One region of the Lysinibacillus sp. DFXJR4 genome, then DNA from elsewhere that is predicted to be linked to it. Evidence: riboswitches for the same ligand, from Rfam matches in the RefSeq annotation. Region 1 holds a riboswitch; the other holds the start of a gene.

Region 1 (12,484 bases):
GAATGCGAATGAGTGGTGAACGGTTTTGAGCAGACCATGCAATATAACAAGGAGCCTCATAGCCAGGCACTAAACGTTTGTAGGAATTCACAAGCGGATTTGTGACTGCAGTAAAGCCATGGACGTGCTTAATAATACCAGCCATAAAGCTACGTGCTGTTTGGCTTAATTGCAGTTCTGCATTTTCATCATAAAAGGCATTCTTACTTCCCTCAAATAAAGATAGATTGAAATGCATTCCAGAGCCGTTAACACCATATAATGGCTTTGGCATAAAGGTTGCGTGTAAACCATGTTGTGCTGCAATAGTTTTTACAACAAGTTTAAATGTTTGAATATTATCACATGCTTCAATTGCATTGGCATACTTAAAGTCAATTTCATGCTGTCCAGGCGCCACCTCATGATGTGATGCTTCAATCTCGAAGCCCATTCCTTCAAGCTCTAATACAATGTCACGACGACAATTTTCACCTAGATCTGTTGGTGCTAAGTCAAAGTAGCCTCCACTATCATTTAATTCTAGTGTTGGATGCCCTTTTTCATCAAGCTTAAATAAGAAAAACTCAGGTTCTGGTCCTAAATTAAATGAAGTGAAACCAAGCTCCTCCATCTCTTTTAATACCCTCTTTAGGTTAGAACGTGGATCACCTTCAAACGGTGTACCATCAGGTCTTGTGATATCACAAATAAAGCGCGCTACCTTGCCCTTTTCAGCTGTCCAAGGAAAAATGACAAAGGTATTAAAATCTGGACGTAAATACATATCTGATTCTTCGATGCGTACAAAGCCCTCAATGGATGAACCATCGAACATCACTTTATTGTCCAATGCTTTTTCTAATTGACTTACAGGAATTTCAACATTTTTAATTGTTCCTAATATATCTGTAAATTGTAGGCGAATAAATTTCACATTTTCTTCTTCCACTTGGCGTATAATATCTTCTTTCGTATAATGTTTCATTTTCCACCACTCCAATGTAATTTTAATTAACATCCATTATTAATAACTGCTTTTAAATTACATTACAAAAGAAAAAAACGCAATATATATGTAAACTTTTATTACATTGTTTTTTTCGAAGATATTTATCTTTTTTATAGATATATAGAGCCCTCATTTAAGATGAAAGAAAGTTTTACAACATAGATTTTTATAATCTGTTTTATGGAATTTAAATAAGAAATAATATTTCCGTATTTTTATATCACAATAGTCTTGTATAATGCCATATTTATTGGTAAATTTATAGCAAATTAGAATTTCTATATTGTTCATCAGCTAAGTAAATAAGGCGTATATAATATAGTTAGAATGAAACTTAAAATTCCTAAAAATCTTCTATTAAAGATACATAAGGCGGTGAATGTAAGAAGTATGTCAGTACTAATTATTGGCGGCGTAAGTAATGATGTATTGCGTCTACAAAAATATTTTCATCGTATAGACATCAAAGATATTCATTGCTTTTCCTCCCCTGATGCAGCAATGAATTATTTATTAGATTCTTTGAAAGAAGAGCTGGAACTAATTATTCTTGATGCAAAATTAACACTTAAAAATTGCGAAGAAATATGTCAGCAAATTAATCGTTTAATAAACTGGATTGATGTCCCAATCCTTCTTGCTACTACTTATGAAAAAACAATTACGATTGATAGAGTTTTTGAAGCCGGAATATTTGATTTTATTTTAAAGCCATTTGATTTCACACAATTTAAAACTCGAATTCAAGTAGCCACTAAATATCAAAATGAAGCAAAACTTCGAAGGCAGCAAGAGAGCATGATTCAAAAAGACTTAATCGTTGCAAAAAAGTTTCAAAAAAACGCTTTATCACCACCATTAAATCTCGAGTACATACAGATTGATGGGCTTTATGTTACATCCAATACATTAGGAGGTGACATGTACTGTTGGTTCAAGATTAATGAACATTTGACGGCTATTCTCTTATATGATGCTATGGGGCATGGCATCGCCGCATCGCTTGTTACCATGTCCGTTCGATCTCTGTTAAAAGGCATGATTACAAAATTAATCGACCCTGTAACAGTTATTCGGGAGCTGAATCGTCAAATTTACGAGCTTTTTTCTGATGAAGATATGGACCGTTTTTTAATGACCGCTATCTACATACTTATTGATACAAAAAATGGAACATTACACTATGTGAATGCAGCCCATCCAGCTGGTTTTTTATTCGGAAAGTACGGAGAGACAGTATTTCTTCAAGCGAACACACCCATTCTTGGTCTATTTCCTACAATTCCTATCATAAAAAAAACAATTCCTTTATCTGGCTGGCATCGCATTATACTTTATACGGATGGATTATTGACATTAAATAAACAACACAATATCGATATGGATTTTTTCCATTCCTATGCCTCACAAGAAAATAGCTATGCCTTACAAAAATTTTCTCAAAAGTACAATTTATTCGACAATGATCACAGTGATGATATAACAGTAGTTTCAATAACAATTACATTACAGGGTAGGTGATTGGTGATGAAATTCACGCTCAATGTAAATCCTGATACACAAGCTATAGCATTCGTAGACCAAGTTATGGACAATTATGCAAATGTTTATAATCTACCTTATAAAAAAGAATTACGCTTTGTTGTACATGAATTAGTTATAAATGCTGTTGAAGCAATGGGGAAAATTGATGCATGCTCAGAAAAGGAAATTCAAATACATGTATACCAATCCAATGAAGAAATAAAAGTAACTGTTACAGATGAGGCAAAAGGAATAGCTGAAAATGATTGGGATAAGGTTCTTCAATACGATTTAAATGAACTTGATTATTCAGATCGAGGGCGTGGTTTATTTTTTGTTAAAAATATGGTTGACGATATTTGGTTTGAGCATATTTCGGAAACAAAATTTTTAGTTGGTATCTCAAAAAAAATATATATAAATGAAGGGCTTTGATGAATCTTTAAACATTACTCAACTCTGGAATAAGATTCAACATCACACCCTATAAACGTATAATTGGGAGGAGTTTTAATGAGAGTGTCAATCCGAAAAAAAATAAGCCTGCTAATCTTTAGTTGTATATTGCTACTTACTTCACTTTTAGCAGGAATAAATTATTATGTTGCGAAAAAGAATCTTTTAGAAAGTGCTAATACTAAGCTTCTATCAGATATTCAAGTAAGCTATGAATATTTAAATGCAAAATTCCCTGGAGATTGGTCCATCAAAAATAATCAATTATATAAAGGCGATGTCAATATGGTTGAGAATTTTGAGATTGCTGATAAAGTCGGAGAGCTAACAAACGGTAATGCCGTATCAATCTTCCAAAAAGATACACGAATTAGTACTAATATAGTTGAAAACGGACAGCGTGCCTTAAATACGAAAGTATCTGACGAAGTTGCCACTGTAGTATTAGGAGAAAAAAAACGTTTTATTGGTTCAGCGAGTGTTTTAGGAAGCATGCACCAGGGAGCCTATGACCCTATTTTAGATAGCAAAGGTGATGTAATAGGCGTATGGGCAACAGCCGTTCCAACAGCTCCTTATATAAGCATTGCAACAAAATCTGCCCTTGAAAATATAGCCGTTTCCTTAGGGATTGCCATTCTATTAATTGTTGGTATTAGTTGGTTTTTACAACGACAAATCATTAATCCAATTAATATCCTAAGTTCCAATGCCCAAGAGCTTGCAGATTTAAATTTGAATGTAAAATTATTAAATCCTAAAGGCAAAGACGAGATAGCAGATTTAGCACAAGCATTTAGTCATATGAAAGACCGTTTAACAGAAACGATAACAATTGTGGCTGGCAGCGCTAATCAGATCGCTAACTCTTCCCACTCATTGGCTGAATCATCACACCAAACAAGCGAGGCTTCTAATCAAATAGCATTAACGATGAATGAAATTGCTGTTGGAACAACAACACAATCCGATCAAGCTGAGCAAATTGTATCAATGATGCAAAAAACAATCGAAGAAGCATCGAGTAGTTTACAAAAAGCTGAAATGACTTTGACTAGTGCCATAGAATCATCGAAAATTGCACGTAAAGGAGAAGAAGCGATTAATGAAGCAATTAAGCATTTAAGCGCTGTAACGCAAACCGTCTCTTATGCAACAGACTCTATTCAAAAACTAGGTAAACGCTCTGAAGAAATTGGTGGTATTATCACCGTAATTACAGGTATTGCAGAGCAAACAAATTTACTTGCCCTTAACGCAGCCATTGAAGCTGCACGCGCAGGAGATCAAGGAAAAGGCTTTGCGGTTGTTGCCTCAGAGGTACGTCAGTTAGCCGAGCAATCAAGCCTGGCATCTGGACAAATTACAAATCTTATAAATGATATTCAAGCCGAAACGTCAGTAACAGTTCGTACAATGGAAAGTAATCTACTTGCGGTAGAGGAACAAGTAACAATTATCAACAAGGGGGGAACTGCCTTAAAAGAGATTGTGGAGAAGGTTGTAGAGACGGAAAAAGGTGTTGAACAAATGAAGTCTGCATTTTCACATGTCAATGACAACTCCTTAGGTGTTCAACAAGCTATTCAGGACATTTCTCGCATCATTGAAGACGCTGCGGCTGCAACAGAGGAAATCGCTGCTACCTCTGAGGAGCAATATGCAACCGTAGCAGAGATAACACAAAACTCAGATGAATTAGCAACAATTTCTGATAAATTACAAAACGAAGTCAATAAATTTAAGTTTTAATTAAGGCTTAACATGATACTATGTATGTTAGAATCAGTGGGAGTTTATTAAAACAATTGCTTATACGGACGTGCACGACTCCCACAATGCCAAATATAAATTAATCGATAAACATGAAAAGGAAAATGGAGGCGCTATAGTATGAATCAGAAGAAAATTGCGATGGATGTTGGCACAAAGGCTGATTATATCTTAATTGCGTTTACTGGCGATTTAGAATACGGGCTGATTGAGGATATAAAAAAAGATCTTCAATCCCTTAATTTAGAAACAAAGCATGGCTATATTATCGATATGCAAAAGGTAACAAATATTGATAGTACTGGCTTTGGTATGATTGTCAACTTTGCCAAAAAAGTATCTTTAAAAGAAAAGAAAATCGCCATTATTGTCATCGATGATTTCATCCGCAACTTATTCGCTATTTCACAGGTTGATAAAGTTTTTCCTATTACAAACAGCGAAGAGCAAGCAAGAAAGATGATTAAAGAAGACTGGCTAGGAGAATTATCACTTAACGAATATTAACCCTATCGTTGCCCCCATTATTACAATAGGGTGTATTCCTGAGAATGGAATACACCCCTGCTTTTTTAATATTGTAAAAGCATATTTAGTAAAACAACAAGAATAACTATCGGTACTACAATTAACATTAATAATCGATATGTAGAATAGTACCCCTGCCCCATCTGACTTCCCATCAGTAATTCCTTTTTCACAAATTCTTTATCGGCTATATGTGCAATGAAGAAAGCTATTAATAAATTTCCTAATGGAAGCATTAAATTCGATACTAGAAAATCTGTCGCATCAAAAATTGTTTTCCCGAAGAATGATACATCAGCTAAGGTACTAGATGACAGTGCTGCTGGAATTGCAGCAATAAAGACTACTATACCTAATAAAAGTGTTAATGCTGAACGAGACATTCGCCCCTTTTCTATAAATGCTGCAACGATAATTTCATATAAACTGAAGGAAGATGTTAACGTTGCAAATAAAAATAGTAATAAAAACAACGCTAAAAATACTTCACCAAATGGCATTTGGCTAAATGCTGTCGGTAGCACCATAAACAGTAAGCCTGGTCCAGAAGCTGGCTCTAAATCAAAGGCAAATACCACTGGGAAAATCGCTAATCCTGCTAAAAACGATACAAGTACCGTTAAAAGAACAACTGAGCCCGCCGAGTTAGGTAAGCTTACATCCTTCTTTAAATAGGAGCTGTAGGTCACAAGGCAGGAAAAACCTACTGCTAAGCCAAAGAAGGATTGTCCTAACGCTTCTAAAATAGCCTTTCCCGTAATATTAGAGAAGTCCGGCCATAAGAAAAATTTCACACCCTCCATCGCCCCGTCTAATGTTACTGCTCGGACAACAAGTACAATAAACATAATAAACAATAGTGGCATCATAAACTTATTGGCCTTTTCGATCCCATTTTGCACACCAAGAGATATCACTAGTACATTAGCTAGCGTAAATAACCCTAAACCTAGTAAAGTAATCCAAGGCGTACCTATAATCTTTCCAAATAGTTCACTAGGATTATTAGCGGGATCAATAACTGTTCCAGCCACACCAAGACCACTATAAATAAAAATCCAACCACCCACAACACTATAAAAAGTTAATAATAAAAAACACCCCAGTACACCCATGCGGCCAATCCATGCCCAGCCTAGCTTCGTTGGTGCCACTTTTTTATAGGCAGTGACCGCCTCAGATTGGGTGCCACGACCTAACACATATTCTGATAATAGCATCGGTAAACCAATTAACAACGTAAATAGAACAAAGATTAGGAAAAATGCTCCCCCACCGCTTTGACCAGTAACATATGGAAGCTTCCAAATTGCCCCTAATCCGATTGCTGCACCTGCGGATGCCAAAATAAAGCCTAGTTTACTAGACCATTGTCCCTTTTTCTCACTCATCTCTTCAAACTCCTCTAGCATTTCTAAACTCTTTCTTAATTCTACATGAAATTACTGGGCTCGACTAGATTAAGTTCATTTGATGAATCTATCCATTATTTCAAAGATTCTATCCTTCACCTTCACATTGCTATTCATTACTTCAAGCGTTCTATCTATAAAAAAACCTCGAGCCTATGAAATCACTCGAGGTTAACTATAATCTTATTTTGATAAATACATATGACGCTGACGATCAATCCATTTGCGCATAGTTGTAAATAATAAAGCCATGATAACAGTTAATAAAATACCTTTGACAATATTAAATGGCAAGATTCCAGCCACAATCATTGTATATAATGAATCCCCTACAACAGGCTCCATCCCTAAAAAGTACGTGTACATCGGTAAAAATACAGCATAGTTAAGAACACTCATACCAACCGCCATAACGATTGTTCCTGCTGCCAAGCCCCCAATAAGACCCCCAATGTTTTTAAAACGCTTAAAAATAAAGGATACTGGTAAAATAAATAAAATACCTGTTGTGAAGTTAGCGATATGTCCTACGGGTACTCCCGTTGGCGTGCCCGAGAAAATCCAATCCAATACATTTTTAAATAACTCTACTAGGATTCCCGCTACAGGTCCCATAGTGATGGCTGCTAATAATGCAGGCATATCACTGAAATCCACTTCCAAAAACGCCGGGAATGGTGGAATTGGGAAATTAAATAGCATTAATAAAAACGAAATACTACTCAGCATGCCAATCGTAATAAACGATTGAAGTTTAACATTTTTCTTCATTGAAAACTCTCTCCTCTTTGCTGATTCAATCTCGCAAGAAGAAAGGCTACGACCTAATCATATGTTTTTCACGAAAAAACCCTTATGCATTTTTCGCATAAGGGAGAATAGGCATGATTAATAAACGCCATTAATTAGCTATTTTTGAGCAGGCTTTAAAGCCATATTGAAAAAACGCTCGTTCATAACCAATGTAAAATAACAAATGACGATCGTACCTCCATCTTCTCCCATCCAGACTCTAACTGTCGGCCTTGGAATTACACCAAGTCAGCCATGCAAAAAAACTTTGCACAGGTCGCGGGCTGAAGAGTCTTTGGTAAATCCTTAGAGCCAATGTTTTTCACATTAGCGATTTACAACTCTATTACCGCCGGTCGGGATTTTCACCCTGCCCCGAAGATGAATCAATATATTATTTTTGTTCTACAGCTTTACTATAATGAATTATTTAGAAAAAGTAAATAGTTCTGCTTAAAAAATCCTATTAGATTTGTATGTTTTACGGATAGTTAGATGATTTATTACCACAAAATCAATAAGGAGTATTCTCGTCCCACTGTTGATGTACGAGAATACTCCTTAAACTTCACCATAAAGTTCTATGGCGTCTCCATATATTGCTTGTTTGGGCCAACTGGCTTGGGTAGGAAATTTTTAAAATCAAAGCCTTCCCAGCTTTCCTGAACTACATTATCTAGACGTAATTGTTTATCAAAGCTTGCAGCCGTTAGCATCATTGCTTCGATTAATTGTGTTGCCTGAACTGGGTCCATTGTTGTTAAATCAAGAGGATCATTAAAGGTTACAATTACACCCTCAGCAACCTCTTGCACAGTATAAGTCACATTTTCAGGAACGACAGGAACATAGAAATCATCATTTTTATTGCGCATACCCGTAATCGCTTCTGTTACCGAGGAAAAAGTTTGACGAAAATCAGGTGATAAATATTCAGCCCCATTATTCTGGTCCTTATATAAGTAATAATTAAAATGTCTTGGACCTGTTAACGACATTGCCTTACTCTGCTCTCCTTCTTGAGAGAACGCGTATGGTGTACCGTCTGCGTTTTCAAACTCAACCTCTGTATATTCTGAGTCTGAAAATGTATCCTGCAAGGTTCCCTTGTACTCATTCACAGGTGCAGAAGCTACATCATAATCATTTTTCTCAGGTAATACATGAATCAACTTATCATCCTTTTCCTTCAATTCACCTTGATATGGATGATAGTTCGTAAAGCCTTTTGCTTCCTCTTCAATTTGTGGTGCATATTTTTTATACATTTGTAATGTAGAAGGTTTTTCTTTCCCAAAATCTGCTTCAACTCGTTCATTGGGAATAACATATGTCATTGGTACACTTTCTACATCCCTGCTTGCTAAACCAATACGGAAGACAACGGCATCCGTTAAGTCTTCCTCATACACAGAGGTACGTAAAGACATAATTTTAGCATGTTCTGCAACAATGCTCGAATCCAAAAAACTATCATGATTTTCAGCACTTTTGGCAGCTGGCGCATCTTCCATAGTAGAATACGGAGCAATGTCAGGTGCCGTTTCCTGATCTAGCTTAGAATGATTATTATTCATAAACATAGAGCCTACACCTACTGTTAATGCGAAAACAGCGGCAACACTCATAAGGATTGGCCATTTCCGGTTTTTGCACTTTGTTGTTTTTGTACTTTGCTGTTGTTCCTGGACTGACATTTCATCTATTGGCTGCTGTACGGCTTCTTGCAGATGAACATTATCCTGCAAACGGGCATCTGCCAATAAGAGATTTAATATTTCTTCTTTAGAACGGCGGTCAGAAAGCTTAGGGGCATTGTTCAATACATGTTCTAGCTGGTCATCATCAAACTGGTTATGTGTCATTGCCGTTTCGCCTCCTGTTCTCTAACCTGTTGTAGCTGTTGCCTCAAAAATTTGATGGCACGATGCTGTGTCGTTTTTACCTTCGCTTCTGTCCAATCTAGTATTTGTGCTGTTTCTGCAATCGATAAATCTTGAAAGTAGCGCATAATGATAACCATTTTTTGGTCTCCTGTGCAGTTTTCAAGTGCAGACTCTACCTGCATAAATTCATCACTGGCTTCCAACATATCTTCCGGTGATGGTGTGTTTGAATGGAGTTGTTCCGTTTCCCAGTCAAAAAAATCAAGTGAATGCTTCTGGCGTACTGCCTGCTTCCGAAAGTGATCAATTGCAACATTTTTAGCAATGGCAAATAGCCATGTCTTTTCACTGCTATTTCCTGCAAATTGATCGTATGAGCGCAACACTCGTACATAAACCTCGTGCGCTAAATCTTCAGCAAGTGTACGGTTTTTTACTAAATAAATAAGAAACTGGAACACGTCTTGATGGTATGCATCGTACAGTCGATGGAACACGGAGTCATTCAATGCACTCCACCCCCGTTCTATTATATTTGTCGTCTTTATGTTTACAGAAGTTACAGCCAATTAATACCACTAAAAGGCAATAATATGAATTACTCGAAAGGTAAATAAAACGTAAAGGTCGTACCCTCTTTCAGCACACTGTCTACCATAATCGTTCCTGAATGTGCCTTTACAATATTTCTAGCAATAGCTAAACCTAGGCCAGTTCCGCCTTTAGAACGCGTTCGGGCTTTGTCAGCTTTATAAAATCGTTCAAATACATAAGGTAAGTCATCATGTGGAATGCCATGTCCTGTATCCTGAACAGATATTTTTGCAAAGGTTGGCTCCTGCTCAATTTTGACAGTAACTGACCCTTCATCGGTATGACGGAGTGCGTTGTCAACTAAATTGGTTAACACCTGTTCAATCCGATCCTCGTCAATACTTATCCTAGCGTCATCATTAAATTCACTATCAAATAGTAGACGAACATGCTTCTCTTTAGCGACTTGAGCAAATTTTTGTGTTATCCGTTCAAATGTAGAATTAATTGGAAGCTCATCCTTATAAAGTGTCATATGCCCCGATTCCATACGAGCTAGATCCAATAAATCTGTTACTAGACGTCCCATACGCTTCGATTCATCATAGATAATTTTTGTTATCTCGTTACGTTCTTCCTGATCCTGGATAAAATCATCATCCATTAAGGCCTCAGAATAGCCCTGAAGCATTGAAATTGGCGTTCTAAGCTCATGAGATACATTAGCTATGAAATCTGAACGCAGCTTTTCTAAGCGATGCTGCTCTGTCATATCACGAATAACAGCGACTGCTCCACGTATCAATTCCCCACTATAAAGAGGACTAATCGTAAATGTATAATAATTTCCATCCATCTCAATTTCTTCTTCCAATTTATCCTCAAACATCAGAACATGATCCAGCATATGATATAGCTCTGGTGGAATTGGCTTCGCACTTTGAGAGCCCTTATTAACAAACCATTTTTGCATTAAACGCTCTGCTGGTGGGTTACTTAATAATATTGTACGATCCCGATTAAATGTAATGACTGCATCTGTCATCGATGTCAATATATTTGAAAGTTGTTCATTTTCCTGATTGATTACTTCAAGATTATGCTTTAATTGTCGACCCATTTGATTAAAGGCAACGGCAAGCTGACCAATTTCATCATTTTGTGTTGTTGGCATTTTCGCTTCAAAATTCCCTTTTGAAATTTCAAATGCCAATTCACGCATTTTACGCAATGGCGAGGTAATACGTGAGGATAGGAAAAAGGCAAAGAATGTCGTCAGCACAAAGGCTATAAAGGCAGATAAAAAGACAATTTTAGTTGTTTCTTTCGATGTTTTATGAAGAGCATCCGGACTTTGATATATAAAGACGGCACCATGCACCGCATTCTCTACATTTAATGGGAAGCCGAGGACAACATACGATTCTATTTTTTCCTTTTCTGTAGATGATGGCATCATCATTTCTTTCGTAATCGGTTCATCTGATTGGAAAATTTTATGGAAGGATTTATTCGCTAAAATTGTATCCTGTATTTCTTTTTTATTAACACCCTCCTGTAAAGCAAACGATACTTCGTTATCACCAGTAGCAATAAGTGCATTCGTGCTTTCGGGTAAAATATCTTTTAATAATTCCGACGTTGACTCTGCTGTTTCATTATCAACTACTATACTTGCTACCGTTGCAGCAGTTTGACGTAACGAAATCTCTGCTTGCTGCATATGGTAATTTTGTAGAAATTCGAGCATCAAAACCGTGAAAACAAATAATACAAATGAAACGAGAAGCAATATGGTTACCCATAGCTTCCCGACAACACTATTCCATATTCTATTCATTGACAACCTCAAATTTGTAGCCAACGCCCCAAACAGTGACAATCATCTTTGCAGCGTTTTCAGATACTCGATTAAGCTTTTCACGTAAGCGCTTAACATGCGTATCCACGGTACGTAAATCTCCAAAGAAATCATAATGCCACACTTCTTTAAGTAATTGTTCACGGTCAAATACTTTATCTGGTGATTTCGCTAGGAAATAAAGCAATTCATACTCTTTCGGTGTTAAATTTACCTCAATTCCCTCTGCTGTTACACGATGGGCATCATGATCAATCATTAAATGCTGGAATACAACCAAATCTTTAGAGGAGGATGCATTTGTCGAAGGTGAGAATGCCTGTGAACGGCGTAAAATAGCCTTCACACGTAATACTACCTCACGTGGACTAAATGGTTTTACAATATAATCATCTGCCCCAAGCTCAAAGCCCTGTACACGGTTTGCTTCTTCGCCCTTAGCAGTTAATAAGATAATTGGTGTTGCTGCACGTTCACGGATTTCTGCACATACTTCAAGTCCGTCTTTTTCAGGCATCATGATATCTAGTAAAATACAGTGATACTCTTTTTCTAAAGATTTTTCGATCGCTTGTTCACCATTTTCTGCTTCGTCTACAAGGTACCCTTCACGCTCCAAATACATTTTTAATAAGCGTCGAATACGATCCTCGTCATCTACTACTAACACTGAAATATTTTCTGACACTTTCACGATCCCTCTCTTCCAATCTTTCTCTACATTCTA
Region 2 (12,484 bases), 350 kb from region 1:
TCTTTTGGCAATTCTGCATCCAATCGCTCAAACATATGGTAGTAACCCTCCTGCCATCCATCATGAAGATAAATGGGAGCAACGATAAAGCCAAGCGGGTATCCGGCCCTTGCCACTTTACCAGCTGCCTCAATCCGCTTCACTAATGAAGACGTGCCTGGCTCAAAATGCTTAATGACATAATCGGCATTTACGCTAAACCGGAACCTTGTTTTACCATTATGCTTAGCGTCCAATAGATGATCCACGTAATGGAATTTCGTCACAAATCGTAATTGACCTAACTCACTTTGACCAAAATGCTCAATGGCTCGCTTCAATGAATGGGTAAGATGATCAATTCCTACAATATCGGATGTGCAGGATGCCTCAAATCTTGTGATGTCAGGGGCTCGTTCTGCCATATAATGATCAGCCTGTTCCAAAATTTCATCGACATTCACATAGGTACGAATATAAGGCTTACTACCCATAGTTGTTTGTAAATAGCAATAATGACAATGACCCATACAGCCTGTTGCTAATGGAATCGCATATTCTGCTGAGGGCTTTGATGTATCAAATTTTAACGTTTTCCGAATCCCTACAACTAATGTAGATTTCGCTACTCGATACTTTTGAAAGTCGTTGTCACCTGGAAGATTTCTCACTTGATTGTGTGAGGTTGTATAACGAATTTCGATACCCATCTGCTCAAACTTTTCTTTTAGCTCCTGCCCCAGTGGATACTGGAGTGCATCTGGCTCAAAATAAACAAGCTGAGGGATAAATGGCTTAATCATGGTGGTCCCCCCTCAATGAAAATACTGATGATAGGCTTGCTCAGCCGCCATCTCACTTGAAAAAATCAATAGGTCATTTGTTATTGGGTAATATGTTTCAAATAAAAAAAGAGCTAGCTGCTCTGGTTGTTCTGGATGATAAACCACCGCGGCTTCCTGTATATTCGCTACATCCTGAATATGAGGATTACGATAAAAAATGTAAACGATATCACCGACATTGTATTGTTGCTGCATTTCTTCACCTGCCTCCATCTTTCCATTAGTTTGGTGAAAATATATGAAAATTATGTTTATCTAAAAAAAATTCTTTTCAAAATTTTAGCTTCTGAAAAACGCGAAAAAACGGGCCTCTATTGTAGCCCGCTTTTTAAAATTTATTTCGATAAATCAATTTTTTTATTTAATAAATAAATAGTTAGACCACCTACAGTCATGGACATTAATTCCCCTACGCCCACTGTAAACCATGTAGCCCAAAAAGGAAGATCATAAAGGATAGTTAATTGCCCAGCAACCGTAAACATTGATATAGCAAAAATCAATGCGGTTACTACCATTTTTACAATGTCATTTTTCATATGTTTTGTGATGCTTCTACAAAGTATTAACACTAGAAAAGTCGCAATCCCACCAATCGGCACATCTAATATCCATGTTGGTGACATGAAATTAGCGAGTATTACGCCTATCGTCACCGCTGCAACATAGCGCTTATTATACAATGCCAGATAATTAAACATCTCTGACAATCGTAGCTGGACAGCGCCAAAGCTAATGACTGACAATATAACAGTTACAGCAACATATAAAGCTGCAACAAGGGCCGTCTTTGTAAGTTCACTTACAGAAATACGGCTAGACTCTTTTACAATAGATGTATTCAATTTTATTCTCCTTTGTAAAATAGCATATTCGCTATTTTAGTAATAACTACGACCAAAGGAAGAGAGCTTTTCGCCCTATCTGAAGTGCCGCAGTGTAAGCCATTTTTTGCTTACCTGCGTATTATAGCAGAAGAATATCTTATTGAACAATGCTATTTTGTCAGCCAGCCACCATCAATTGGCATAACAGTTCCATGAATATAATCAGCTGCAGAACTTGCCAAGAAGAGTGTTAAATTCGCTACTTCGTGCGGCTGTGCCCAGCGACCAGCAGGCGTTTCATCGGCTACCCATTTGGCCATTTCCCCTTCCCCTTCAAAATCTGCCTTAGTCATGGGTGTTTGGATGGCACCCGGTGCTATAGCATTAGCACGAATGCCTTCACGACAATAATCTAAGTCTAACTGCTTCGTATAGCCAACAATGGCATGCTTAGAAGCTGTATAAGCTGCACCTCCACCACCTGCAACTAGTCCAGCAATCGATGCCATATTAATAATAACACCAGACTTTCTTTCTACCATTTGGGGAAGAATTGTATTCGTCACGAAATAAGTTCCCTTTAAATTGGTTTCCATAACAGCATCCCAAAGCGCTTCATCTGTATCCAGTGTTTTGGCAAAGCCATCCAAAATACCTGCCGTATTACATAAAATATCGATTTGCTTAAATAGTGATATTGCATTAAAAAACGACTGTTCAACATCCTTTTTATTACTTACACTGCCTAAACAATAAGAAAATTGCCCAGGAAATTGCTGTTGTAAATAGATTAAACCAGCCTCGTCCAAGTCAAACCCAAATACATTTGCGCCATTTTCTAAAAAAGCAATGGCCTGTGCCTGACCAATTCCTGAAGCAGCACCCGTAATAAAAACTGTCTTTCCCTGATACTCTTCAAATTTCATACCATCTCTCCTCAAAACAAAAGAAGCCACCTCTATTGAGATGGTCTCCTTTATTTAATCAACAATGATCCAATCTTCAGCTAATAAATCACAAACTGTCGGTGTAAACATTGTATAGCCTTCACCCCGTACATTAATTAAAAAATAAGGATTTAAAGTTTCGCCTTCATGCTCTTCTTTGCCAACTAGCTTTACATACAATTCTGCACCGCCCCAGCCCTTACGGATTACTTTTTCTCCTGCTTTTAAGTGTGGTAATATTTCTTCAAACGTCATGCCATTCATCCTTTTTCAACATTCTTTATCGAACTAGTATACTGGAATTCTCAAATCTTGACAACAGAATAACATGCTGCTAAATATTTTTATAAGGCATCAGGTAATTGATGCATATACATATCTAATGCATTTGTATGTGCATTTAAAGTAGCCATTGTGTTTTTATTGGGTGCTGTGTAGATAATAGGATAATCTTTTTCTCCTAGCTTCTCGTTTATTGAAAAGGCGAGTATTTCCTCATTTACAGAGAATTCAGCCTGAACACCCGGTTTATTGCCACGAGCATCTAAACGAATCCAACGATTTAAAGACCTGAGATAAACCCCATTTAAGGCATGGAGACAATAACCTTCCTCTGGGGTATGAAAGAGCATTAACCGCTGATAACAAAAACCAGTTGGAATTCCTGCCCCCCTTAATAGCCCAGCTAATAAATTAGCCTTTGCGTAACAGATTCCCTCACCATATGTTAGAACTTCTGAAGCTTTACAAGTAATATTTGTACTTTGAATGTCCCACGAGTGAGATATTTTATCTCTAACAAATAGAAAAGCAGCCTTCACCTTTTCTATTTCTGAAGATTGGTTCTCAAAAATCTCACCAATTTTTTGATAAATAAATGGATGATGATAATCCACAACATCCAGTTCTTGCAAATATTCGTTAAAATCCGTAGCTTCAGGAATTAGCCTCATAAATATTATCCTCCTTTTAGCATAATTATAACTAAAATTGAATATTAATACAAATACATTAATATATATGCTGTTCAAAACAAAAAAACGCCTTTAAATTAAGACGTTTTTATGCAATGCATTCTTAACTCCAATACTTCTTCATCTGTACCTGCTCTGTTGTCACTTCAAGTCCATTTTTAATGAAAAAATCTGTTGCTGGGTTGCTTGTTAAAAAATTCACAGCTGTGATTTTTACCTTTTCATCCGTTATGGTCGATAGGAAGTACGGTATATCCTCCACCTTACCATTTTCTAATAGCTCTAACTGATATAGAATAATTGTGTCAATTGCTCCCTCCTGATTCCATACCGTTCTATATAATAGATAACCGATAGCTTCCTGGTCGTCATTATAAAAAACTTTCGCTTCCCCTTGTTTATTGCTTTGCCAGCTACATTGCCATGGAACATCTTCCCGATAAACGGGTAAATGCGCAAGCTGTTCTGGTCTTATCGTGTTGGCCTGAAATGACCTTTGCTTGTCAATTTTCGCCTCAAAATCTCCTCTTAAAAAGAGAAGGTTATTTGTAATGACATAACCAAATTTCTTATATAGAGCAATGGCTACTTCATTCTCTTTAATAGCCTCAAGGGTTGCTATTTCAACTTGCTCTCTTTCATAGATGGCTATAGTTTCTTCCATTAAAGCTCGAGAGACACCCTTTCCACGATAATTCGGAGAAACGCCTGTTCCTCCATTCCAAGAAGTTTTCTTGCCATCAATTTGTCTAAAACCATTCATCACAATGCCAACTGGTTCATCATTTGCAAAGGCAACAATCGACAGCTTTGACGATAGTCCTTCTCCCACAAGTCGAGTTAAAAACATCTCTTCGCTCATATCAATCTCGACAAAATACCCTTCAAAGCCTTTATTCCAAGCGCGAAGTCCTTGTTCTAATGTACATTGTGAAAGTGTTTTAATATTCATATTGTCCCTCATTTCAAAGTAAAATTACTGGTAATTAAGTTGAGCTAAATTCTTCAAAGTCAGTTTTTTGACAATTTCATAGCCATTTCCAACACCAAGTGGCTTCACAACAACCATCCCCATATTTGAAATATGACCTAACCCTATACCTTCTGGAAAGCTATGGGCAATAATCACTTGATTCATTCGAAATGGAGGCTTCTTTTCCAATACAGCCTGTAAGTTTGACAGTATTCTCGTCTGTTCATTTAGAGGAATTTTTCCACCTAAAGAATTGATATTAAACCAAAAAGGGTCAATTTGTATATATGTTGTTGGAAATGCAAGCTGTGCCGTCTCAATTGTACGGCAAAAAGGACTTGCGATAATCGGTGGTGCAACTGGGATTTGCCAATGCCTCAGTAGTTGTCCAAAATATATTGCCTCCCTCCGTCCTTCCTCAGATAAATTTCTCTGACTCATACAATCTTGAAAACATAGATTTTGCTGATCTATACCGACCGTTGCTTCTCCATGCCGTGCATATAAAATGAATCCACCCTTTCTCCATAAATCAAGATCTGATATATTCAATTTTCTTTCCTCCTAATAATACCATTTAGCTTCATAGTAATATATGAATCAGCTGTCAGAAACGATTACTACATAGCCAAAAAAGCTTCCTACAATTTATATAGGAAGCTTAGGTGTTCATTTTATTGGAATATTTACAATGGCTGTTGTCTCTAAATGTTTGGATGAATCAATCGAAATTTGCCCGTTATATTTATGGACAATTTCATTAACAATAAATAAGCCCTGCCCTCTTATTTTCCCATTTTCTAGTTTTTTAGTGGAAAATCCTTGCTTAAATATTTGACAAGCATCTAAAATATTTGGCCCGGTATTGGTAACTTTAAATTCATAATACAAATCATCTGCATTACAACAAATGGTTATTCTCCGTTGCCCCTCTGGTAATTCGGTTGCCGCATCAATGGCATTATCAATTAAGTTTGATAAAATTTTAATTAAATCCGTGGTCTTTATTTTATGAAAGTCATTCTGTGAGATGGTGAAATCCATATCAATATTATGATTTTGCGCTGTTAATTTTTTCGTTTGCAATAAAATTGATAAGCCAGGATGATTAATATTTAACTTCAGTGACTTAATCGCCTGCACCTCTTTCGACAATGAGGATAAATATTGTTTAGCCTGTTCAGGTTTATCTAGCTGAAGCAGTCCATGCAATACTTGTATATGATTGGTAAAATCGTGTCTTAGAGAAGAAACAGAAGTAATTAAGGTCTTTATTTCAGCTTGATAGGTATCCTCAGTAGCTCCAACCTCTTTGGCAACCTCTTTTTGATACCATCTTTGTAAAAATAAAAATGAACCAATGACGATTAAAATTAATACGCCATTAAAAATAAAGATAAAGAGATTGTCCTCAATTACTTTTCCTTTAATACCATTCAGTGTATCTGCACTTATATCAATGCCAAGATAGGCGATGATAGTACCAGTTTTATCTCTAATTGGTGCCCCAACTGAAAGGTAAGAACCATGTACAGAATCTGGTATTACCTCTGTTACAAATGTTTCTCCCTTATAAGCCCGTTGTACTTGCCGTTCAGGAACCGTACAGACTTCCCCAATATCAAAGCCTTCTGTTATTTCGCTAGGCATCCCCATGATCATGGCATGTGAGACCTTAGGATTATCTACCTTTAAGGTATAAACAAATAATGCTCCAAGTTTAATTCTCGCATCATTTAAATAGCTTCGTAATTCCCAATAATAATCGTTCTTTTCTGGATTATTTATAAATTGTTGGTACGCATCCACGTCAATAGAGGATGCAATCGAAATAGCAGCTTCAAGGCTTTGGTTCGCAATAGATTCTTCCACCGTTTTTTTCATCTTAATATAAGATGTAAAGATATTTAAACTTGTAAACAGTAGTAATAAAATAGTTGATAGGATTAGGATTAGTTTTAATTTTCGGTTTTTCATACTAAGTGGTACTTCCTCATCTCTAGAAATGAATAATGACATGATGTAGCTGGAGCAAGTTTTTTGATAGCGGCTAATGTCAACAGAATATGTATATAGTCGTAATCATTATACTATAATAAACTTCTTCTCATTGTTTGTTGTTCTTCCTTTAGAGTATATAGTCTTGTTTATCCTACTTTAACAAAATCATAAAAGCAATTTTTTTTTAGTACAGAGCAAAGTAAAAAAGAGAGTAGCACACAAGCTACCTCCTTTTTCGAAAACATGTATGATTTTTATGCACAGCTAACTTCTTTAATTTATATAGATGATGCCCTTTATCACTTTTGGAAGCATTAGTGCCCCCTCCAAGTATTCTTTAAATGAAAATGCTGTTGGCTGCGCATTCCCACCGATTCCAACAAGAATCTCTAATGTTTTCGGTTGATAAATAATCGTATGTAATGTGCCAAAGTATTCCTGATAATTATGATAAAATAATGGTGAATTTTCAGCGTTAAAATGTTGATAGAGGGCTGTTGTCGTGAGTTCTTCCTTCAGTAGTTTCGTTAAAAATTGTTTTCTATGAATAGAACCTTCTATCATTTTCTTATTTTTTTCTATTAAATGTATAGACTCAAAATGATTTGTACAAATGAAAGAATTTTCCCTCTTGATCACTTGCTTCTGTGGAGAGGCTTCGACTACAATGGCTCTCCCACTACAATCTGTCATAGAATAATTATAGCAGTAACCATGTGGAATTTCCTTTATTAACATACATGCCTCTTCGATTGTTTTACATTGCTCTAATAGTATACGAATAATTGTAGAGGCAATAAAGCCTTTTTCGGAGTGCTCATGATTAACAAAATGCAGCCCAACTACTAACCCGTATTCATTCATCCCATCCAGTCTACCAATAATTTGCTGACTGAACCCGATACTTGCATAACCATTCTCTGGATTAGAGAAAACAAGCCTAGCATCGTACAAAGCTGGACTGAAATCATAATTACGGACATACATCCCATCATGCATAAATGCTGTACAGCCCATTTCTGGAAAAGTAATAGTATAGCCACTGTACAATCTAAGCACAGTGTCCAACGATAGAGCTGTACCAGCACTCAAGCCCTCCATTTCATTGATAAGCTGTGGACAATGTTTCTGTAAAAGTTGTTTCGCTATTTGAGTATTAGTAGACCTAGTTAAGTGCAATAAAGCATCTTTTTGCATTTGCAATAAAGAGAATAGCCCTTTGCCTTGCTGTAAACCCATTTGGTAGTAGCTACCTTTCACATCTTCAATTTTGACGACTAGCTCTTCATAACCTGACATGTTCATTTTCTCTCCCTTATCAATTCATTTTTCAATAGTATAAAGCTTCAAGTAAATAGAAGGTCAAGAAAATGTTATATGGAAACAAAGAAAAGGACTAGGTACAGTCAGCTATACCTAGTCCTATTTTTTTCTTTTACTAGATGTTCTAGTTTTATCCTGCACATTTAAAAATGCTGGACGTTTACCATAGCCTTTAGGAGATAATCTCACTAAAGATTTTTTCATATCTTGCCAGTTTAAATCTGCTCCTACATTTAAGTATGGAATTCCAAAAACTCGCAAATTTGCCGCAAATAGAAGAATGAAAAAAATTGCTATAAAGAAGCCATATAAGCCGAAAAATGCAGATGCTACTATAATGATAATGCGAAATATACTCATTGCCGTGACAAAGGATTGATTGATAAGTGTATAGGCTGCGATACTCGAAATAGCAATCACAACTATCATTGGAGGACTTGTAATACCAGCTTTGATCGCTGCATCTCCAATGATTAGACCTCCAATGACACTCATGGATCCACTAACGATACTAGGAAGACGCATATTGGCCTCACGGAACATTTCAAACATAAATACCATTAGTAGTATTTCTAGAATCGTAGGAAATGGAAGCCCTGTCCTTGATTGTACAACTGTTGCTAAAAGAATCAAAGGTAATTGATTTTGATGATAAGTCGTAAGTGCTAGCCAAAAGCCTGGTAAAAGAACGCTAATTAATATACCCACAATACGGAGCAATCTTTCCATAGAACTTACAATTATCGGATAATAATAATCCTCACCTGATTTAAATAGTAGCAGCACGTTAGCTGGTGTTATAATAGCATAAGTGACACCATCCACCATGATCACAACTCGACCATTGATTAAGGCCTGTACAGCAAAATCTGGACGCCCTGTATAATCATGTCTAGGGAGAATTTTTGCACTTTGTTCAATTCGTTCCATTAATATATCTCCACTAAACACAATATCCGTATCTACTTTTTGAAGACTTACTTTGATTTCTTCTAGTATTTTTTTATTAACAATATCCTCCATATAAAGGATCGCAACGGATGTTTTAGAACGTTGACCGATTTCATACTTTTCAACACCTAATGAATTTGTAGGTAACCGTTTTCGTAATAAAGCAAGATTAATATCGATATCCTCAATAAAATCGTCTCTCGGACCCTTTATAACCAATTCAAGGGCTGTTTCTCTAGGCTCTCGATTTGGCTTTTTAGGAATATAACTTGTAAATAATAATTGTTCGTCTTCAAAATACAGCAGCACATGTCCTTTATAGAGTTTTGTAATGGCTTCCTCTTTTTCTGAGATTTTTTTTAAATGCGGAACGTGTAGATAATTTAAAATATCTTCCTCTAATAATTTATCTGAAGTATTTTCAAACATCAATTGGAGCCCTCGAACAATAACAGTTTGTAGTAATTGTTCATTGATTATTGCATCACAGTGAATAACATGTACTGTATGTTGCTGCATTATATACCTTTGAAAAATCACATCAGCAGAGCGTTGAAATAGTGCCTTCAAAGTTTGCAAATTTATGATTTGTTCCATTTGAATACTCATCATCTCCTACTGAGTCAGCTCCAGATTCGTACATGCATCCATATACTTACACAATATTTTCCCCATGCTTGTTTAAAATATTCAGGTTTTACAGATAAGATACTTTAGATAAATTCAAACTTTGCTTTAGCCAATCATTCTCTTTAAATTCGCCATTTCGATAGCAGACATTGCGGAATCATAGCCTTTATTACCTGATTTTGTACCCGCACGCTCAATAGCTTGCTCAATATTTTCAGTTGTCACAATGCCAAAAATGACAGGTACATCTGTTGTTAATGATACGTTGGCGATCCCTTTTGCCGATTCATTGCATACATAGTCATAATGTGTTGTTGAGCCACGGATCACTGTTCCTAAACCAATGATAGCATCGTATTTCTTTGTTTCTGCAAGCTGTTTTGCAATAAACGGAACCTCAAATGCACCAGGAACCCATGCTACATCAATAAAGTCCTCATCTACACCGTGACGCTTTAAACCATCGAGGGCTCCGTCTAATAACTTACTTGTTATAAATTCATTGAATCGACCTACTACGATAGCAATTTTTAAGTCTGTACCAATTAATTGTGCTTCAAATGTTTTACCCATTTCTAAATTCTCCTTTTTTAAATTGTTATTTTGAGATTTTGCTGGCGATATAACGCCAATTCTTCAATTGAAATTATTTTTAGCTGATGATGCGCTGCATAGTTGACTAGTTCATTGAAGCGTAGCATTTTTCCATCATCCCCCATAATTTCACAAATAATGCCTGCGGGGATACTGTGGCAAAGCTTAGCTAAATCAATGGTTGCTTCAGTGTGACCCCTACGCTCTAACACACCATTATCCTTTGCGATTAGCGGAAATACATGTCCTGGTCTACGAAAATCGTTTGCCTTCGCTTGTGGTTCAATCATTTTTTTAATTGTCATTGCACGTTCAAAGGCGCTAATTCCTGTCGTTGTATCCATATAGTCGATACTAACGGTAAATGCTGTCTGATGATTGTCTGTATTATTACTTACCATCGGCTGTAAGGCTAATTTTTGTGCGAGCTGCTGTGTAATTGGTGTACAAATAAGTCCTCTTCCATATGTCGCCATAAAGTTTATCGTATCAGGTGTCATATACTCTGCTAAAGCCAATAAATCTCCTTCATTTTCTCGATCCTCATCGTCTACTACAATAATCATCTTGCCCTGTTTTAAATCCTCTATTGCTTCTTCAATTGTATGCAGCAATATTGGCACCTCCTCACTTTTTGTTAAAATCCGTTTTGTGCTAAAAAGTCTCTCGTAATAGTCGGTGATTCCTGACTATGCTTTAGCTGGTGCAAAATGTATTTTCCAACTAAATCCGTTTCAATATTCACTAGAGCGCCAATTTTCTTCATACCTAAAATAGTTTCTTTATACGTGTGTGGTATCAGTGATACTGTGACACTTTTCTGCTCAACGTGAAAAAGCGTTAAGCTCGTACCATCAATCGTAATGGAGCCTTTTGGGATACAATAGTTTGTTAAATCCTTGGATAGCTCAATATCGATATAAACTGCGTTTGCTAATGGTCGTTTACGTACTATTTTCCCTACTCCATCCACATGCCCTGCTACAAAATGGCCACCAAATCGTCCATTTGCAGGCATTGCTCGCTCTAAGTTAACGGGGTCTCCTACAGCAAGCTGCTGCAAATTCGTTGCCTTCACCGTTTCTGGCATGACATCCATCGTTAGCTCTTGATCAGTAAAATTTGACACTGTTAAACAGACACCATTGACCGCTATACTGTCTCCGAGCTTTACATCCTCTACCATTTTTGCTGAAAGGATCGTTATTTTCATACTTTGCTGATCTGTTTGCAAGGTTTTTACTGTGCCAATATCTTCAATAATCCCTGTAAACATTTTTCCACCTACTTTCTTTCTACATGTTAAAGGCTCTATCCATCGGTTTTGGGATTCTATCCATCAGTTTTTGAGGTCAATCCTTCGCTTTTCTAATACATCAATCACTTTAAGCGTTCTATCCCAATCAAAGAAAAAACCCCTTCGCTTAAAAGGGGTTTGGGAGTTCATATAAATAAGACGTCAGCAAATAAACCTTATGAAATTCTATATTTTCCCATAGGTCGTCATCTCATCGTTCTTCTCCCATCCAGACTATCACTGTCGGTTTTGGATTTGCACCAAATCAGCTTTCGCTCACGGACTTTGAATTGCTTCATCACCGCCGATTGGGAATTTCACCCTACCCCGAAGAACATACAGCTATTTAATTTTTTCGCTAAATAAAAAAACCTCCCAATCTAAACGATGGGAAGTAGTTAACATAAAAGCATAATCAAATAATCCTTATAAATTCATGCGAATTTAAAAAGATTGCACTTTTACCCTTCTCCCATCCAGACTGTCACTGTCGGTTTTGGATTTGCACCAAATCAGCTTTCGCTCACGGACTTTGAATTGCTTCATCACCGCCGATTGGGAATTTCACCCTACCCCGAAGGATTTTTATTTAACTTATTCTTTACGATAACACTATTTTATAATATTATCCACAAAATTATTTACTAAAAATTTCTGATAAACTTCATCCACATACACTCTTATATTCTTTTCATATACTGGATATTCTACTTCGAGCCTTGCAGCCACTTGCTGTGAAGCCTTTGCGAATAAATCAAAGGCTTGATATAATGCTTGCCATATAGCTTTTTTAGAGGATAACTCAAAGGTCCCCATCAATTGTGAAACTTCCTCTGCATGTAAATACTGAGATATATACTTATAACATTTGCCAACACTTAAGCTAAATTCTGTTTCAAAGCCAACTCGCCAAGATAGCATTCGAAGTAATTCTTCCCGTAAAATATGTTCAAAATGATAATTGGCAAAAAGAAGCTCATTGCGACAAATGCCTTTTACTACATAAGTAGAAACCATCCAAAATTCATTGCAACAATCGTCAAATGAACGTGCACTTGGCTTTTGTATATGATACGTAACATCTGTTGCTTCAGGAACATTTAAACAGCGCTGGTCTTTATCCAGAATGATTTCTAAAAGTCC

Evidence for each region. Region 1 has a riboswitch for FMN ahead of AC2CGN_RS01960 (ECF transporter S component). Riboswitches for the same ligand answer to the same signal wherever they lie in the genome.
Region 2: linked by a shared signal. The riboswitch ahead of ribE (riboflavin synthase) and the one ahead of AC2CGN_RS01960 (ECF transporter S component) in region 1 are both predicted to bind FMN.

Annotation. Positions count from the first base shown of each region.
Region 1 covers NZ_JBXUNW010000001.1:400,884-413,367, reverse strand. The annotation lists gene glnA (type I glutamate--ammonia ligase) at 1-967, opposite strand, end outside; gene AC2CGN_RS01985 (SpoIIE family protein phosphatase) at 1,382-2,512, shown strand; gene AC2CGN_RS01980 (ATP-binding protein) at 2,519-2,950, shown strand; gene AC2CGN_RS01975 (methyl-accepting chemotaxis protein) at 3,029-4,723, shown strand; gene AC2CGN_RS01970 (STAS domain-containing protein) at 4,865-5,251, shown strand; gene AC2CGN_RS01965 (sodium-dependent transporter) at 5,317-6,663, opposite strand; gene AC2CGN_RS01960 (ECF transporter S component) at 6,868-7,455, opposite strand; FMN riboswitch at 7,674-7,863, opposite strand; gene AC2CGN_RS01955 (RNA polymerase subunit sigma) at 8,058-9,341, opposite strand; gene sigX (RNA polymerase sigma factor SigX) at 9,338-9,871, opposite strand; gene AC2CGN_RS01945 (ATP-binding protein) at 9,961-11,736, opposite strand; gene AC2CGN_RS01940 (response regulator transcription factor) at 11,729-12,445, opposite strand.
Region 2 covers NZ_JBXUNW010000001.1:746,433-758,916, reverse strand. The annotation lists gene splB (spore photoproduct lyase) at 1-782, opposite strand, end outside; gene AC2CGN_RS03880 (transcriptional regulator SplA domain-containing protein) at 795-1,019, opposite strand; gene AC2CGN_RS03875 (QueT transporter family protein) at 1,160-1,669, opposite strand; gene AC2CGN_RS03870 (3-oxoacyl-ACP reductase) at 1,822-2,577, opposite strand; gene AC2CGN_RS03865 (DUF2829 domain-containing protein) at 2,632-2,853, opposite strand; gene AC2CGN_RS03860 (transglutaminase-like domain-containing protein) at 2,943-3,551, opposite strand; gene AC2CGN_RS03855 (GNAT family N-acetyltransferase) at 3,676-4,524, opposite strand; gene AC2CGN_RS03850 (histidine phosphatase family protein) at 4,549-5,097, opposite strand; gene AC2CGN_RS03845 (sensor histidine kinase) at 5,215-6,522, opposite strand; gene AC2CGN_RS03840 (C45 family autoproteolytic acyltransferase/hydrolase) at 6,820-7,845, opposite strand; gene AC2CGN_RS03835 (spore germination protein) at 7,969-9,429, opposite strand; gene ribH (6,7-dimethyl-8-ribityllumazine synthase) at 9,556-10,023, opposite strand; partial or broken gene ribB (3,4-dihydroxy-2-butanone-4-phosphate synthase) at 10,059-10,658, opposite strand; gene ribE (riboflavin synthase) at 10,682-11,320, opposite strand; FMN riboswitch at 11,555-11,680, opposite strand; FMN riboswitch at 11,802-11,927, opposite strand; gene AC2CGN_RS03815 (aminoglycoside 6-adenylyltransferase) at 11,954-12,484, opposite strand, start outside.